Regions from separate parts of the Viridibacillus sp. FSL R5-0888 genome, predicted to be linked through region 2. Evidence: a T-box and tRNA genes for the amino acid it is inferred to sense, from the RefSeq annotation. Region 2 holds a T-box; the other holds one or more tRNA genes.
The links. A T-box is a leader RNA that pairs with one kind of tRNA and senses whether it is charged. The one in region 2 lies ahead of tyrS (tyrosine--tRNA ligase), so its partner is inferred to be a tRNA-Tyr.
Positions count from the first base shown of each region.

Region 1 (9,108 bases), 370 kb from region 2:
TTCGTGGAATTAATAGCAGTGCGGATTTGACCGTCAACCAATTCATTTACAAGGACTTGTCCGGCAATCATACAGGACTTGGCTTTAACCCACTTTTTATAATTCTAAATCCCGGAGAAAACAAGGGGAATCAATTTACTCATCACGGAAAAGAATTTCTGTATGTTTTAGACGGCATACTGACTGTACAAATAAATGATGAAGAATATCATTTAAACGAACATGACTCCATTATCATCGACTCTAGTAGTCCACATTATTGGTTGAATCTCACAAGTACACCTGTTAAATTTTTATGTGTTTCTTCAGAATGAAAATAAATAAATCCAAATTTTGTTTCTATAATTACTAATACTAAAAAAGAGGAGGGAAATTTCCCTCCTCTCTTTTAGGACTTTACCCTCTTCTTTAAAATTTGTAGATACCTACTCAAACCCCTCATCAATCTCAATTATAGATAATTCCTCTACCAAGTTTGCAATATCTAATTTAGAAAGCCAGCACCTTCATAGCTAACATTGAACGACTGTGGTTCTAGAATATTTTGCACCTTAAATTCCACCAGGGTTCTTCCCTTAATGAAAGAAATTTTGACAACAAAAAAGAGCTCTCATAATGAGAACTCTTAAGAAAATTTATATTTAGGATACCGGTGGTCGGGGTCGAACCGACACTCTCGAAAGAACACGATTTTGAGTCGTGCGCGTCTGCCAATTCCGCCACACCGGCATAATATTATTATAGATTATATGTAGTTATTTTAAAAATAATTGGAGGCGGCAACCGGATTTGAACCGGTGGTAGAGGTGTTGCAGACCTGTGCCTTACCACTTGGCTATGCCGCCGTAAATAGAAAATGGAGCGGAAGACGAGGTTCGAACTCGCGACCCCCACCTTGGCAAGGTGGTGTTCTACCACTGAACTACTTCCGCAAATTTAACTGGGGTACCTGGATTCGAACCAGGGCATGACGGAATCAAAATCCGTTGCCTTACCGCTTGGCTATACCCCAATAATATGGGGCGACTGATGGGAATCGAACCCACGAATGCCTGAACCACAATCAGGTGCGTTAACCACTTCGCCACAACCGCCATAATATTATTATTATATCTAAATTATTTTATTGTCAAAAATTAAATGGGGCGACTGATGGGAATCGAACCCACGAATGCCTGAACCACAATCAGGTGCGTTAACCACTTCGCCACAACCGCCATAATATAATTTAAATTGGCAGGGGCAGTAGGAATCGAACCCACATCAAAGGTTTTGGAGACCTCTATTCTACCGTTAAACTATGCCCCTAAAATAAAAAAATGGTGGAGGGGGACGGATTCGAACCGCCGAACCCGAAGGAGCGGATTTACAGTCCGCCGCGTTTAGCCTCTTCGCTACCCCTCCAGAAAAACATGGTGCCGGCGAAAGGAGTCGAACCCTCGACCTACTGATTACAAGTCAGTTGCTCTACCAACTGAGCTACACCGGCATTATTATGGTGGGTCAGGACGGAATCGAACCGCCGACACTTAGAGCTTCAATCTAATGCTCTACCAACTGAGCTACTGACCCATAATAATTTAATATTCTTTTTTAAAAAATGGCGGTCCGGACGGGACTCGAACCCGCGACCTCCTGCGTGACAGGCAGGCATTCTAACCAACTGAACTACCGGACCATTTGGTTGCGGGGACAGGATTTGAACCTGTGACCTTCGGGTTATGAGCCCGACGAGCTACCGAACTGCTCCACCCCGCGATAATGGTATTATTGACTTAAATGGTGGAGGATGACGGGATCGAACCGCCGACCCCCTGCTTGTAAGGCAGGTGCTCTCCCAGCTGAGCTAATCCTCCGTATAACGTTATAAATGGTGACCCCTACGGGATTCGAACCCGTGTTACCGCCGTGAAAGGGCGGTGTCTTAACCGCTTGACCAAGGGGCCATTTAATAAATGAGAATGTGTATGGCGGAGAGCAAGGGATTTGAACCCTTGAGACAAGGTTACTCGCCTACACGATTTCCAATCGTGCTCCTTCGGCCACTCGGACAGCTCTCCAAAAATGGCTCCGAAGGTAGGACTCGAACCTACGACCGTCCGGTTAACAGCCGGATGCTCTACCACTGAGCTACTTCGGAATAATATGATCGCCTAGCAACGTCCTACTCTCACAGGGGGAAACCCCCAACTACCATCGGCGCTAAAGAGCTTAACTTCCGTGTTCGGCATGGGAACGGGTGTGACCTCTTTGCCATCATCACTAGACTATTGTATTACCTAAGGACAAGAATAATTATATCATCTTTTTTAAATTTTAGCAAGTGTTTTTTGCTATTTTAGAAAAGTTTTTTATTATTCTCTCAAAACTGGATAAATTACATTGAAGTTTGTTAAGTAAAATTTGGTTAAGTCCTCGATCTATTAGTATTCGTCAGCTCCGTATGTCGCCACACTTCCACCTCGAACCTATCTACCTCATCGTCTTTGAGGGATCTTACTTACTTGCGTAATGGGAAATCTCATCTTGAGGGGGGCTTCATGCTTAGATGCTTTCAGCACTTATCCCGTCCACACATAGCTACCCAGCGATGCCCTTGGCAGAACAACTGGTACACCAGCGGTGTGTCCATCCCGGTCCTCTCGTACTAAGGACAGCTCCTCTCAAATTTCCTACGCCCACGACGGATAGGGACCGAACTGTCTCACGACGTTCTGAACCCAGCTCGCGTACCGCTTTAATGGGCGAACAGCCCAACCCTTGGGACCGACTACAGCCCCAGGATGCGATGAGCCGACATCGAGGTGCCAAACCTCCCCGTCGATGTGGACTCTTGGGGGAGATAAGCCTGTTATCCCCGGGGTAGCTTTTATCCGTTGAGCGATGGCCCTTCCATGCGGAACCACCGGATCACTAAGCCCGTCTTTCGACCCTGCTCGACTTGTAGGTCTCGCAGTCAAGCTCCCTTATGCCTTTACACTCTACGAATGATTTCCAACCATTCTGAGGGAACCTTTGGGCGCCTCCGTTACTCTTTAGGAGGCGACCGCCCCAGTCAAACTGCCCGCCTGACACTGTCTCCTACCCCGCTAAGGGGCATGGGTTAGAAGTTCAATACATCTAGGGTAGTATCCCACCAACGCCTCCTCCGAAGCTGGCGCTCCGGAATCTCTGGCTCCTACCTATCCTGTACAAGATGTATCAAAATTCAATATCAGGCTACAGTAAAGCTCCACGGGGTCTTTCCGTCCTGTCGCGGGTAACCTGCATCTTCACAGGTACTATAATTTCACCGAGTCTCTCGTTGAGACAGTGCCCAGATCGTTACGCCTTTCGTGCGGGTCGGAACTTACCCGACAAGGAATTTCGCTACCTTAGGACCGTTATAGTTACGGCCGCCGTTTACTGGGGCTTCAATTCGCACCTTCGCTTGCGCTAAGCACTCCTCTTAACCTTCCAGCACCGGGCAGGCGTCAGCCCCTATACGTCACCTTACGGTTTTGCAGAGACCTGTGTTTTTGCTAAACAGTCGCCTGGGCCTATTCACTGCGGCTCTCTCGGGCTTTCACCCTACTAGAGCACCCCTTCTCCCGAAGTTACGGGGTCATTTTGCCGAGTTCCTTAACGAGAGTTCTCTCGCACACCTTAGGATTCTCTCCTCGACTACCTGTGTCGGTTTGCGGTACGGGCACCTTTTACCTCGCTAGAGGCTTTTCTTGGCAGTGTGAAATCAGGAACTCCGGACATACGTCCTCGTCATCACAGCTCAACGTTATAGAAATGGGATTTGCCTCATTTCACGCCTCACTGCTTGAACATGCATAACCAACAGCATGCTTACCCTATCCTACTGCGTCCCCCCATTGCTCAAATGGTAAATAGGTGGTACAGGAATATCAACCTGTTGTCCATCGCCTACGCCTATCGGCCTCGGCTTAGGTCCCGACTAACCCTGAGCGGACGAGCCTTCCTCAGGAAACCTTAGTCATTCGGTGGACGGGATTCTCACCCGTCTTTCGCTACTCATACCGGCATTCTCACTTCTAAGCGCTCCACCAGTCCTTCCGGTCTGACTTCACAGCACTTAGAACGCTCTCCTACCACGGACATCTAAGATGTCCATCCACAGCTTCGGTGAATTGTTTAGCCCCGATACATTTTCGGCGCAGCGTCACTCGACCAGTGAGCTATTACGCACTCTTTAAATGATGGCTGCTTCTGAGCCAACATCCTGGTTGTCTAAGCAACGTCACATCCTTTTCCACTTAACAATTACTTTGGGACCTTAGCTGGTGGTCTGGGCTGTTTCCCTCTTGACTACGGATCTTATCACTCGCAGTCTGACTCCCGTGCATAAATCACTGGCATTCGGAGTTTGTCTGAATTCGGTAATCCGGGATGGACCCCTAGTTCAAACAGTGCTCTACCTCCAGGATTCTTTATCACGAGGCTAGCCCTAAAGCTATTTCGGAGAGAACCAGCTATCTCCAGGTTCGATTGGAATTTCTCCGCTACCCACACCTCATCCCCGCACTTTTCAACGTACGTGGGTTCGGGCCTCCAGTAAGTGTTACCTTACCTTCACCCTGGACATGGGTAGATCACCTGGTTTCGGGTCTACAACCACATACTCATTCGCCCTATTCAGACTCGCTTTCGCTGCGGCTCCGTCTTCTAAAACTTAACCTCGCATGTAATCGTAACTCGCCGGTTCATTCTACAAAAGGCACGCTATCACCCATTAACGGGCTCTAACTACTTGTAGGCACATGGTTTCAGGATCTATTTCACTCCCCTTCCGGGGTGCTTTTCACCTTTCCCTCACGGTACTGGTTCACTATCGGTCACTAGGTAGTATTTAGCCTTGGGAGATGGTCCTCCCAGATTCCGACGGAATTTCACGTGTTCCGCCGTACTCAGGATACACTCAAGAGAGAATGAACTTTCAACTACAGGGCTGTTACCTGCTCTGGCGGGCCTTTCCAGACCGCTTCGTTTAACTCATTCCTTTGTAACTCCATATAGAGTGTCCTACAACCCCAAGAGGCAAGCCTCTTGGTTTGGGCTATTCCCGTTTCGCTCGCCGCTACTCAGGGAATCGATTTTTCTTTCTCTTCCTCCAGGTACTTAGATGTTTCAGTTCCCTGGGTCTGCCATCAAGACGCTATGTATTCACGTCAAGATACTGCTCCATTACGAACAGTGGGTTCCCCCATTCGGAAATCTCCGGATCAAAGCTCACTTACAGCTCCCCGAAGCATATCGGTGTTAGTGCCGTCCTTCTTCGGCTCCTAGTGCCAAGGCATCCGCCATGCGCCCTTAATAACTTAACCTAAAAGTTAGTTATTAAGCCTAAAAAACTTAATAATAAAAAATGTGTTACTTAATTTGCTTCAATGTCGTTTTATCCAGTTTTCAAAGAACAATATTGGTGGAGCCTAGCGGGATCGAACCGCTGACCTCCTGCGTGCAAGGCAGGCGCTCTCCCAGCTGAGCTAAGGCCCCAAAAAAAGAAAATATGGTGGGCCTAAATGGACTCGAACCATCGACCTCACGCTTATCAGGCGTGCGCTCTAACCAGCTGAGCTATAGGCCCCTTTTGGGAAAATATATAATTGAAGTATGAACCTTCAAAACTGAACGCAAGACGTTAATCGACAGATCCAAGATCTGTTTCCGTAATTATCCTTAGAAAGGAGGTGATCCAGCCGCACCTTCCGATACGGCTACCTTGTTACGACTTCACCCCAATCATCTATCCCACCTTCGGCGGCTGGCTCCATAAAGGTTACCTCACCGACTTCGGGTGTTACAAACTCTCGTGGTGTGACGGGCGGTGTGTACAAGGCCCGGGAACGTATTCACCGTGGCATGCTGATCCACGATTACTAGCGATTCCGGCTTCATGTAGGCGAGTTGCAGCCTACAATCCGAACTGAGAACGATTTTATGAGATTAGCATACCCTCGCGAGTTAGCGACTCTTTGTATCGTCCATTGTAGCACGTGTGTAGCCCAGGTCATAAGGGGCATGATGATTTGACGTCATCCCCACCTTCCTCCGGTTTGTCACCGGCAGTCACCTTAGAGTGCCCAACTAAATGATGGCAACTAAGATCAAGGGTTGCGCTCGTTGCGGGACTTAACCCAACATCTCACGACACGAGCTGACGACAACCATGCACCACCTGTCACCAATGTCCCCGAAGGGAAAACTCTATCTCTAGAGCGGTCATTGGGATGTCAAGACCTGGTAAGGTTCTTCGCGTTGCTTCGAATTAAACCACATGCTCCACCGCTTGTGCGGGCCCCCGTCAATTCCTTTGAGTTTCAACCTTGCGGCCGTACTCCCCAGGCGGAGTGCTTAATGCGTTAGCTGCAGCACTAAGGGGCGGAAACCCCCTAACACTTAGCACTCATCGTTTACGGCGTGGACTACCAGGGTATCTAATCCTGTTTGCTCCCCACGCTTTCGCGCCTCAGTGTCAGTTACAGACCAGAAAGTCGCCTTCGCCACTGGTGTTCCTCCAAATCTCTACGCATTTCACCGCTACACTTGGAATTCCACTTTCCTCTTCTGCACTCAAGTCTCCCAGTTTCCAATGACCCTCCACGGTTGAGCCGTGGGCTTTCACATCAGACTTAAGAAACCACCTGCGCGCGCTTTACGCCCAATAAATCCGGACAACGCTTGCCACCTACGTATTACCGCGGCTGCTGGCACGTAGTTAGCCGTGGCTTTCTAATAAGGTACCGTCAAGGTACGTTCAGTTACTAACGTACTTGTTCTTCCCTTACAACAGAGTTTTACGATCCGAAAACCTTCATCACTCACGCGGCGTTGCTCCATCAGACTTTCGTCCATTGTGGAAGATTCCCTACTGCTGCCTCCCGTAGGAGTTTGGGCCGTGTCTCAGTCCCAATGTGGCCGATCACCCTCTCAGGTCGGCTATGCATCGTTGCCTTGGTAGGCCGTTACCCCACCAACTAGCTAATGCACCGCGGGCCCATCTAGTAGTGACAGCCGAAACCGCCTTTCAGCATTTTGCCATGTGACAAAATGGATTATTCGGTATTAGCCCCGGTTTCCCGGAGTTATCCCAATCTACTAGGTAGGTTGCCCACGTGTTACTCACCCGTCCGCCGCTAAATCAGAAGAAGCAAGCTTCTTCATCATTCGCTCGACTTGCATGTATTAGGCACGCCGCCAGCGTTCGTCCTGAGCCAGGATCAAACTCTCCATAAAAGTAGTTTGAAAGCTCATTAGCTTTGCTAGCGTATCATCCGAAGATGATATCTATTTTCGTTTTGAACACCAACAGAGTTGATGTTCAAAAACATTTATTGATTAACGTCTTGCATGTTCAGTTTTCAAGGTTCATTTTGTTGTTATTGTAATCGCTTGTTGCAGCGACTTTAATATCTTAACATCTTTCATTTTTGATGTCAATAACTTTTTTGAAAAAGTTTTTTGAGTGAAAGTTTTAAGTTTTAACAACACGTCTTAGCGACAATTAATATAATACAATAGTGTCGATACTCATGTCAACACTTTTTCTAAAAAAATCCGAGGCGTTTTAAACGCCTCAATTAATATACAACTATTCAGCGATTTCTTCAACCTTATAATCTCTATGATATATGTTATTTCCTTTAGTCTCTACACGCTCTACAGAGATGTAGCCTTTATCTATTAAGTATTCGATGAAAACTTCAAGGTTAACTGAATAGTTTTTCAGCTCCTCTTGTTCATGCAATTCTTGAATTGTCCAAAAGTCTTTCTTAGACATTACTTCTATTACATGTGTTGCTCCATCTGCAGTACGAGAATGAATAAAGAACTCGCTTGCTAAAAATAATAACTCTAATCGTTTATCCAACGATTCTTCACTTGTAATAAGTTCTTCATATAATTTATAAATGGCTGGATCAATTTGTTTTACTTGCGACCACACTGTAACCTCAGGGTACATTCCTTTATCCATTACAGCAAGTCGAGCTAAATGATGCAATGATTCAACAACATGATTATAGGCATCTAAGTAATTTTTCTCTTCGAAACATACTTTACCTTCTAAGTATCTTCGTATAAGCTTTGCAAACTCAATACCCATTTTAATTTTCCGACCATAAAAAGGGAACTCCTTCAGTTCCTTTTTTAAATTAAAAAGATACTCATTACGATCGAATAATACTTTTCCAAAGAATAGCCAGTCGACTATCTTCTTATTAGTTCCTACTAATAACCATTTGTTTAACTGCTTCTCCGTAATAATGTGCATAGCAGCTTTTTTATCTTTAAATGTATAATGTTTCGTAAAGACTGGTCGGTCACTTTGTTTTGTAATAATAAGAAGTACCGTATCAAATGTATCTGTTATCGGGCTAACTTCTTCCCTTTTTTCTATTAAAATTACACCTATTGTATTCGGGTGACTTGCTCGTTCTTGGTATATGGGTCGTAGTAGCTGCTCCATAATGATCCTCCTATAGTCAATAGTCAATTTACTCTGTCTTAAACGTTCGACAAAAATAATAAGATTCCTGCATAAAATTTTCACTTCATATTACGATATCATTTTGTGTTATAGTATGTTGTAGATTAGGAGGCTTACAAATGAAACCATATAAAAATAAGATAAATAAAATCCGTTCATTTGCTTTATCTCTCATATTTATAGGCTTTATCATCATGTACGGCGCCATTTTCTTCAGAGAACACCAATGGTTAGTTATTATCTTCATGACACTAGGTATCCTCTGTATTCTTGGAAGTACTTTTGTATATGGATGGATTGGATTCCTTTCAACCCGAGCGGTATTAGTAGAATGTCCGGGGTGCCATAAACACACAAAAGTGCTTGGACGTGTAGATATGTGTATGTATTGCAATGAACCACTTACTTTAGATCCTTCATTAGAAGGACAAGAGTTTGATCAATCATTAAACAATCGCACAAAGCGTAATGATTAATGCCTTCACCCCGTTACTAAATTGTAACGGGGGTTTTTTATTGAAAAAACATTAAATAGTTTACCATAAAAAGAAGCTACCTATGTGTCATTCTTGACAGTTAAGTAGCTCCCTTACTTATTGAACTTTCGTAGC
Region 1 covers NZ_JBBPAU010000001.1:597,017-606,124, reverse strand. Annotated here, with positions in the region: gene MKY02_RS03030 (helix-turn-helix domain-containing protein) at 1-314, shown strand, start outside; tRNA gene MKY02_RS03025 (tRNA-Leu) at 648-729, opposite strand; tRNA gene MKY02_RS03020 (tRNA-Cys) at 772-845, opposite strand; tRNA gene MKY02_RS03015 (tRNA-Gly) at 858-932, opposite strand; tRNA gene MKY02_RS03010 (tRNA-Gln) at 941-1,012, opposite strand; tRNA gene MKY02_RS03005 (tRNA-His) at 1,019-1,094, opposite strand; tRNA gene MKY02_RS03000 (tRNA-His) at 1,142-1,217, opposite strand; tRNA gene MKY02_RS02995 (tRNA-Trp) at 1,235-1,308, opposite strand; tRNA gene MKY02_RS02990 (tRNA-Tyr) at 1,321-1,404, opposite strand; tRNA gene MKY02_RS02985 (tRNA-Thr) at 1,414-1,489, opposite strand; tRNA gene MKY02_RS02980 (tRNA-Phe) at 1,497-1,572, opposite strand; tRNA gene MKY02_RS02975 (tRNA-Asp) at 1,602-1,678, opposite strand; tRNA gene MKY02_RS02970 (tRNA-Met) at 1,682-1,758, opposite strand; tRNA gene MKY02_RS02965 (tRNA-Val) at 1,781-1,856, opposite strand; tRNA gene MKY02_RS02960 (tRNA-Glu) at 1,872-1,946, opposite strand; tRNA gene MKY02_RS02955 (tRNA-Ser) at 1,969-2,060, opposite strand; tRNA gene MKY02_RS02950 (tRNA-Asn) at 2,066-2,140, opposite strand; rRNA gene rrf (5S ribosomal RNA) at 2,152-2,267, opposite strand; rRNA gene MKY02_RS02940 (23S ribosomal RNA) at 2,404-5,333, opposite strand; tRNA gene MKY02_RS02935 (tRNA-Ala) at 5,430-5,505, opposite strand; tRNA gene MKY02_RS02930 (tRNA-Ile) at 5,520-5,596, opposite strand; rRNA gene MKY02_RS02925 (16S ribosomal RNA) at 5,693-7,245, opposite strand; gene MKY02_RS02920 (nucleotidyltransferase-like protein) at 7,601-8,476, opposite strand; gene MKY02_RS02915 (YgzB family protein) at 8,617-8,973, shown strand; gene perR (peroxide-responsive transcriptional repressor PerR) at 9,091-9,108, opposite strand, start outside.
Region 1: it encodes a tRNA-Tyr, which carries the amino acid that the T-box ahead of tyrS (tyrosine--tRNA ligase) is inferred to sense. The anticodon was not compared.

Region 2 (9,108 bases):
ATAATGCAATATCAGCATTTTGAAATACGCTATGAAAATTGTGATTAAGATTTTTTTGCCAAGCAGCTACACCCGAAGATACAGTTACAGATGGCGTTGTTACTTCAGGTACAGATGCAACAATCTTATCAACTAGATCAATTGATGCCAATAATGTTTGGTTAGGTAAATAGATAGCAATTTCTTCGCCACCCCATCTAGCACAAATGCCTTGCTCCTGCACCGTGTCTATCAAATGTTGCGCAATCGTTACTAAAATCGCATCACCTTTTTGGTGTCCATATGTATCATTGATCATTTTAAAATCATCAATATCTAATAGAATAAAGACACCACCTTCATCCTTATCCATCGAAATTTCAACATATCGATCCAAATATTTTCTAGCAAATAATTTAGTTAAATGATCTCGATCGACCATTTCTTGAAGTTGATCACGTAAAATTGTATTAGAAATCGCCAACGAAGAATGACGTATTAAAGATTGCATTAGTTTAAAACTATCAAACGAAAAGAAATACGGATTATTATGTAAGACAATACTAAAACCATGTACTTTTTCTCGAATAATAATAGGTATAGCCATCATTGACATAAGCGAAACTTTATCAACCACTAATTTGCTGAAATCTGCTACAAATAACGCATCTGTCGATTCATCAAAATGATCACCGACATATTTCAAATATGGCATAGATTCATTTTCAAAGAAAAAGTCTGTACTCCCCGTTGTTACTTGATACACATCATTTTCTTTTAAAACAAAGCAAATCTCATCAGGATTGAACGACTTTGTTAACTGTTTTGCCAGAAACAATAACATTTCTTCTTGATTCAATTTCATATTTAAACGGTGCGAAGTTTCATTTATAAGTTGGAGATCTGAAACTAGACGATGTGATTGATGATATAGTTTTGCATTTTCTAATGCATTCCCTGATGTTTCAGCTATATGCATAATAAGGTCTTTCTCTTGTTTACCAAAAACATAATTTAGCGGTGCAAAAATTTGTAACACCCCATAAATTCCTTGACGGCCCTTTATAGGTGCATTTAATACACACCATTCTATGTCTGTTGCCTGTTCAATTTTCAAATCACCAGAGACAAATGCTTCTATAGTAGAAGAACGCTCTGACATATAATCAAATGTATGTGTATCAACAGTTAAATGACGATCTTGGTCATTTGATAAAATAAGTTTTGATTCAAACTTTGGGAGGGCACTTCTGACACCATGAAGAAGTGCTTTCAGTATTCGATCAATATCCATAGATGAATGGAAAATACTAGTCATTCTAACTAATTCAAGATTCATCTTTTGTTCATATGTGGCTCTAATATTTTTTTGTATTAACTGAATCACACGCGAGATTAGTATTTCAAAATCATAAATATACTTTGTCTTCGCAAACTCTTTCCAATCCACAGTTTCTTGCACAATGATAATGCCAAACGGTTTCTGATTTACTTCCCGTAAAACTATTACATCATCGGCAAAATCATATTTCTTTTTCAAAATATCAACAAATGCGCTTGGGAATGGATAATCTTGATGAAGATGCTGCTCTAATAATTTACTCGGAATACCTTGCGTTATATTCTCATGTGCTGCATCGATTGAGACAGGGTAGAAGTTATCTTTATCTAAATGTAAGTATTCACTTTTTGAAATACCGAAGTATTGTAATAGGATTCCTTTTAATAGTTCGAAATATTCACTACTATTAAGTTTTTCATCTATTAAATCCATCCACAAGTCTAGGATCTGACATTTTACATTTTGCATTGTTTGTTGATAATCTGCCATGCAATCACCTTTTCCTTCAAAACATGCTATATATGATCTTGTCTAATTCTATTATACATAAAATAAGTCTTTTCAACTATAGTTCTTTTGGAAAAAACTTCTTGAATTCGAGAAATCGTATCAAAACTCCTTGTTTTATCGTTTATCTACTTGTTTTATCTGTTCTACAATCTCTCATTTACCTTGACACATTACTATGTAAAAGTTACAATGGTCTTTGTGTAAAATAAACGCAGCAGTTGTATGGTTTTATTGCTTTCATTTTATTCCTCCAGAAATGGATGGTGTAACACGTAACCCTTTGGCTGCATGGGCGAAGTTGCATGAAAATAAAATGTCAATAATTCTGGATACATCTGGTTTTTATTTTACAACAAAATAAAACCAATTAAAGGAGGAGACTCTCTATGTCTCGTTATACAGGTCCATCATGGAAACTGTCTCGTCGTCTTGGTATTTCACTAAGCGGCACAGGTAAAGAAATCGAAAAACGCCCTTACGCACCAGGACAACACGGTCCTAACCAACGTAAAAAATTATCAGAATACGGTTTACAATTACAAGAAAAACAAAAACTTCGTCATATGTATGGTATGAACGAACGTCAATTCCGTACTCTATTCGACAAAGCTGGTAAAATGCAAGGTATCCACGGTGAAAACTTCATGATCCTTCTTGAAACTCGCCTTGATAACTTAGTTTACCGTTTAGGTCTTTCACGCACTCGTCGTGGATCTCGTCAATTAGTAAACCACGGCCACATTTTGGTTGATGGTAAACGCGTTGATATCCCTTCATTCCGCGTAAAACCAGGTCAAGTGATTTCTCTTCGTGAAAAATCTCAAAACCTTACTGCAGTTAATGAAGCAATCGAAGTAAACAACTTCGTACCAGAATACCTATCATTCGATGCAGACAAAAAAGAAGGTACTTTTGTACGTCTTCCAGAACGCAGCGAATTATCAGCTGAAATCAACGAAGCTTATATCGTAGAGTACTACTCTCGTTAATCTTTGTTCTTTCCAAAACCTTGTACCCGTTTTATCGGGTACAAGGTTTTTTTATTACATATTATCCACTAAATTAAAACTAATTCCTTTTTAAGCTACCTTTAGAAAAGTAGTATAAAAAAAGACTAACGAACATCCAAAAAATTTGGATGTTCAATTAGCCTCGAGTGGAAAAGAACTAGATTATTTACTAATTAAAACTCTACATTTGCCCAATAAATGAGAACGTAAAAATAATAACAATAATAAGTAAAACGATAAAAGCAAGGAAGCCCGGAATGAAAATCGTGAAAAATGCACGCCAATTAGAAAAGCGATGTGTCTCTGCAACTACCCCTACGTTAATAACAACCGCCCAAATAGTAACACAAAACGTGATTAGACTCGAAACTAGAGTTACTATAAGATTCTTCACTTCAAGATAATCGCTATCCATCCGAAAGAAAGTTTCTGGTGAAAATGCCATCCATAATAATAAAATGGGTGCTAACCAAATATGAGGAATTGAAGATAACCCCATTACTTTGAACATCTCATTATAAGTTGCCTTGCCTTTAAATAACTTTCCTATTAGTAATATTACCCCTGCCCCAATAGCAGATGAAAACAATCCAATAAATGGTCCACCAATTACACAAATTAATAGTATACCCCAAGTTGGAATATCTAAAGGTAATTTCGAATCCATAGCACCGAAGAGTACGCCCGCCATTCCTCCGAGCAATATGAACATGATAGCGTAACCTAATCCTTTATAATCAAGAATATACCTGGCCGTTTTTTTAGGATGCAACCAAATAGAGAAAAATGGATGTAACACCTCTTGCTGCTTTGTTTCTTGTAATTCATTCATTTATTATTCTTCCCTTCTAGTTTTCTGTTTAAAGCATACCAAATATTAGATAGGTATATTGTATTGAAAACATATTTATGGAAAATATGAAAAACACAACAATAACGCTGTTTAATCAAGTCCTTAAGCTTTTTTTCAGCAATCCTTAAAACCGAAATTTTTGATTTTACAATTACGCTTCCACCCAATAATCATATTGGTCGATAAAACACCTTGATTTTTTTAGTGTTTAGCCACATAAAAAAGAGTATGCGAAATGCATACTCTTTAATACGATTCTTATAGCTATAATTTATTCGACATCACCTGTCCAAGCTAACATGCCACCATCCATATTAACTACATTAAAGCCTTGATTTTCTAAAAACATTGTTGCGTTGCCACTACGGCCACCTGAACGGCAAACCATAATGTACTCTTTTGTTTTATCTAATTCATTCATACGAAATTCAATTAAACCTAAAGGGATATTGATGGCTGTTGGAATTATACCTGCTGCTACTTCATCCACTTCACGAACATCGATTAAATTCAATTCTTTACCCGATTCTAATAATTGTTGTACTTCTTCTACTGAAATTGATTTCATTTTTATTATCTCCCTTACCCCACCTGGTATATAAAATATTGAAAATAAGGAAGAGACGATTATCGACTCTTCACTAATAGATCTACAGCTTCTTTTATTAAAGTTTCTTTATCTTTCCCCTTAAGCTCATTTTCATCTTCCATGCAACGTACTAAATTAGTACTTACAATAAGTCCGATCGCGCGATCAATTGCTGAGCGAGAGGCAGATAACTGTGTGATGACATCTTTACATTCTTTTTCTTCTTCAATCATGCGGATAATACCTTTTAACTGGCCTTCTATTCGTTTCAAACGATTCTTAATTTGATCATTATACTCCATATTATCGTCACCTCAATTCAAGCATATCGTGTAACATTTATAGATACTATACCCCTAAAGGTATTGTGTCAAGTAAAGATGTTATAAACAAATTAGTTGAAAACTCATACCCTCCATAGTATATTAAAAATACCTACCAGGGTATATAGAAGTAGCTATCGAAAGGAGGCAATAACGAAATGAAATTGGACGTGACCGTTTATTCATCCACAAATTGTGGTTACTGCGTATTAATGAAAAATTTTCTAAACGAACAAAACATTCTCTATAAAGAAGTAAATATTCAAGAAAAGCCTGAAATTGTGCAAGAACTAATGGCAGCAACAGGTCGTCTCGGAGTCCCCCAAACCAATATTAATAGTAATTGGGTGCTTGGTTATGACCCAATTTCTGCTATGAAAATTATCCAGCAACTAACAACAACTAATAGAAACGGAGAACTACAATAATGGAATGGATTATCTTACTACTTGCAATCGCTATTTTTATTTACTTCCGCACCAAAACAGCAAAAGGTGTAAAAAATATTTCTACAGCCGATTTAAAAAATATGCTAAATGACAAATCTAAGCAACTTATCGATGTCCGTACACCTGGTGAATATAATACCCAACATATTGTACAGTTTCAAAATATCCCACTAGATCAACTACCTAGCAAAGTAAGTAAACTCGACGCCAACAGGGAAATCATCGTTATCTGCCAAAGTGGTATGCGAAGTGCTCGAGCTGCTAGTATTCTTTCAAAAGCAGGCTTTACTTCTGTTTATAATGTCAAAGGTGGTATGAGTCGATGGTCATAACATAGCATTACTACTCGCCTTTTCATCTATAACCAAAAATAGCCATTCGTTATGTTATAATGACACTTAACGAATGGCTATTTTTTTAAAGGAGGTCTTTTATTAATGAAAATCATATCAATTTGCCCTAGTAATACTGAACTACTCACCTATTTACAACTTGAGCATCAGTTAATTGCTATAGATGATTTTTCTGATTGGCCATCTTCTATTCAGCATTTACCACGCCTTGGTCCGGATCTTTCTATTAATATGGATTTGCTTGAAAGCATGGAGCCCGAGCTCGTCATTGCTTCGCTTAGCGTTCCTGGAATGGAGAAGAATATTGAGGAACTCGAGCGTCGTAAAATCCCACATCTCGTTCTAAATCCTAATAGTCTACAAGAAATTGCTGACGATTTACGTATACTAGGTAAAGCATGTGGCGTACTGGAACATGCTGAGATAAGAGCTGCTGAATTTGAGAGCTTTGTTTCTAGCATGAAGAAAATAGGCGAAAGTTGCGAAATTAAACCTTCATTATATTGGGAATGGTGGCCAAACCCCATTTTCACACCAGGCGGTATTAACTGGTTGACTGAAGTAAGTGAAATTGCGGGTGGTGTAAACCTCTTTGCTGATGTTGAATTAGCTAGTGTACAGACTGAATGGAACGATGTATTAAAACGAAATCCTGATTATGCGTTTTTAGCTTGGGTCGGTGTTCAACACCACCGGATTAAACCTGGACACCTTCTGAAAAGACCAGGTGCATCAGAAATGACTGCTATAAAATTAGATCGCCTACATGTAATGGAGGAATGGCTCTATTGCCGTCCTTCGCCTAGGTTACTAGAAGGTGCTTTGAAATTGGCAACCTTAATACATCCCATAGAGTATGAAAGTCTCGCGTTACCTGAATGGATAATTGAAAAATAAGATGAATTTAATAATAGTAGAAGACTTTTCACATTGAGTGAGAAGTCTTTTTTTGTAACCCTTTTTATATTTCAATATTTTACGATTAAATAGGGTTATTTTCTTACAAAAGAGCCTACTCTATGTATAGAAAGGTTTTCTTAAATATTCATAATATTTATAAGTTCTATGCTTCTTTGTATAAATTCAAAAAAGACTACTGCTCACTTTAGAATGAACAGTAGTCTTGATGACTAATTATTAGTACTTTAATCAACATATTCAGCTGCTCGAGGTCACTTCCACTTTCTCGGACAAAAGCTGAAAAAATGCTTTTGTTTCGAAAGTTCCAGTGCTTGTCGAAGGCCCACAGGATGTGGGTCACGTAACCGTTGCGGCAGGACGCCGCGCACTTAGGTTACGTTCCTTAAAACGAGCGCCTTCAGCATTTAATTGAACTGTACCATGTGGTATTTCTTTTTACCTCTTCTTACGATTGCAAATGCATCTTCTAGGCGATCTTTGGCGTCTACAGTGTATGCTAAATCTGTAATTTTTTCGCCGTTGATTGAGATAGCTCCGTTTGTTACATCTTCACGCGCTTGACGTTTTGAAGATGAAATTTTAGCTTCGACGATTAGGTCGACAATGTTTTGATCTTCTTTCGCGATTTCAACAGAAGGTACGCCACTAAATGCTACTTTCATTTCTTCTACCGAAAGTGCTTTTAAGTCACCTGAGAATAATGCTTCTGTAATACGAATTGCCTGTTCTAAACCTTCTTCACCGTGGATTAATTTTGTCATTTCAGCAGCTAATGCTTTTTGTGCTTTACGTAGATGTGGCTCAGTTTCTACAGCAGTCTCTAATGCTTCGATTTCTTCACGAGATAGGAATGTGAAGATTTTCAAGTATTTCACGACATCAGAGTCAGCTGCATTGATCCAGAATTGGTAGAACTCATATGGCGATGTTTTTTCAGCATCTAACCAAACTGCTCCTCCTGCTGTTTTACCGAATTTTGTACCATCCGCTTTTGTTACAAGTGGAATTGTGATACCAAATGCTTTTGTTTCTTCTTCATGGGTTTTACGAATCACTTCTAGGCCAGTTGTAATATTTCCCCACTGGTCAGAACCACCTACTTGAATACGGCAGTTGAAGTTGTCGTATAAGTGGTTAAAGTCAATACCTTGAATAATTGTGTAAGCAAATTCAGTAAATGAAAGACCAGTATCTAGGCGAGATGAAATTGTATCTTTACCAAGCATATAGTTTACATTGATTAATTTACCGTAATCGCGTAGGAATTCAATAGTATTCATTGAGCCAATCCAGTCGCGGTTGTTTGCAAGTTTTGCCCCGTTTTCTGAATTAAAATCAAAAATACGCTCTAATTGTTTTTTTATTCCTTGTACGTTTTTCTCAACTTGTTCAACCGTTTGTAATTGGCGCTCTTCAGAACGACCTGATGGATCACCAATCATACCAGTAGCGCCACCGACTAATAGAATTGGTTGGTGACCTGCAATTTGGAATCTTCTTAAAGTAAGTAGTGGCACGATATGTCCGATATGCATGCTATCTGCAGTTGGGTCAACACCACAATACAAAGAAACAGATTCCTCATTTAATAATTTTTCCATACCTTCAGCATCTGTTTGTTGGTACAGTAGGCCACGCCACTGTAAATCTTCCAATAATAGATTTGTCATATTCCTTACCTCCTAATATAAATAAAAAAAGTCCCTGCATATTAATATGCAGGGACGTTAATCACAATTTAACGCGGTACCACCCAGCTTGAAGAAAAAATGATTCTTCCGGCTCATACGTCTTAACGCGACGCTTACGTTCTCGCTCCAAATGTGTAATTCGTGTCCATATTATGACTAGCTTACACCAACCGCTAGCTCTCTATACAGGGAATATGTTCACTACTGCGCACTTTTCAACGCTCGAAAAACTATTAATGACTATTGTACTTCATTTAGATTCATTGTCAATAAATATTATTAGTCATAAATCAATTATGGTATAATTAACGAGATTTTAGGAGGTCGATTTAGTGATAGAACAATTTAAAAAATGGGTTGAAAAAATAGACAATCTTTTTCAAGAAATGACTTCTATGAGATGGATGAAAACACTACGTATAACATCAAGCGTAATCTGGAATTTATGTTTATTATTTATCACATTAGCAGTTATAGGTTTTATATTTGTAGGGTCTATTGGCGCTGGATATTTTGCTTCCCTCGTAAAAGAAGAGCCTCTGCGAGCAAAAGCTGAAATGCGTAGCGACATTTTAACTTATGATGAAACAAGTGATCTCTACTTCGCAGGTGGAAAATATTTAGGTAAAATGCGTTCGGACTTAGAACGACGCGAAACAACTCTAGATAAGGTCTCGCCTAATGTAATTAATGCAGTACTAGCTACTGAGGATGAATACTTCTATGAACATAACGGGATTGTACCAAAAGCAGTTTTCCGTGGATTGTTACAAGATGTAACGAACTCTTCAACTCAAACAGGTGGCTCCACATTAACGCAGCAATTAATTAAAAACCAAATTTTAACAAACGAAGTTTCATACGAGCGTAAAGCTAAGGAACTATTACTCGCAATGCGACTTGAAAAATTCATGGACAAAGACGAAATTTTAGAAGCTTATTTAAATATTATTCCTTATGGTAGAAATGCATCTGGTCGCAATATTGCTGGAATCGAAACAGCGGCTGAAGGTATTTTCAATAAAAAAGCAAGTGAACTTAACCTTGCACAAGCTGCCTATATCGCAGGGATTCCACAATCACCTTAT
Region 2 covers NZ_JBBPAU010000001.1:965,804-974,911, reverse strand. Annotated here, with positions in the region: gene MKY02_RS04835 (sensor domain-containing diguanylate cyclase) at 1-1,810, opposite strand, end outside; gene rpsD (30S ribosomal protein S4) at 2,218-2,820, shown strand; gene MKY02_RS04825 (Yip1 family protein) at 3,023-3,673, opposite strand; gene MKY02_RS04820 (rhodanese-like domain-containing protein) at 3,966-4,262, opposite strand; gene MKY02_RS04815 (metal-sensitive transcriptional regulator) at 4,322-4,585, opposite strand; gene MKY02_RS04810 (glutaredoxin family protein) at 4,765-5,034, shown strand; gene MKY02_RS04805 (rhodanese-like domain-containing protein) at 5,034-5,387, shown strand; gene MKY02_RS04800 (cobalamin-binding protein) at 5,493-6,305, shown strand; gene tyrS (tyrosine--tRNA ligase) at 6,734-7,999, opposite strand; T-box leader at 8,047-8,248, opposite strand; gene MKY02_RS04790 (transglycosylase domain-containing protein) at 8,407-9,108, shown strand, end outside.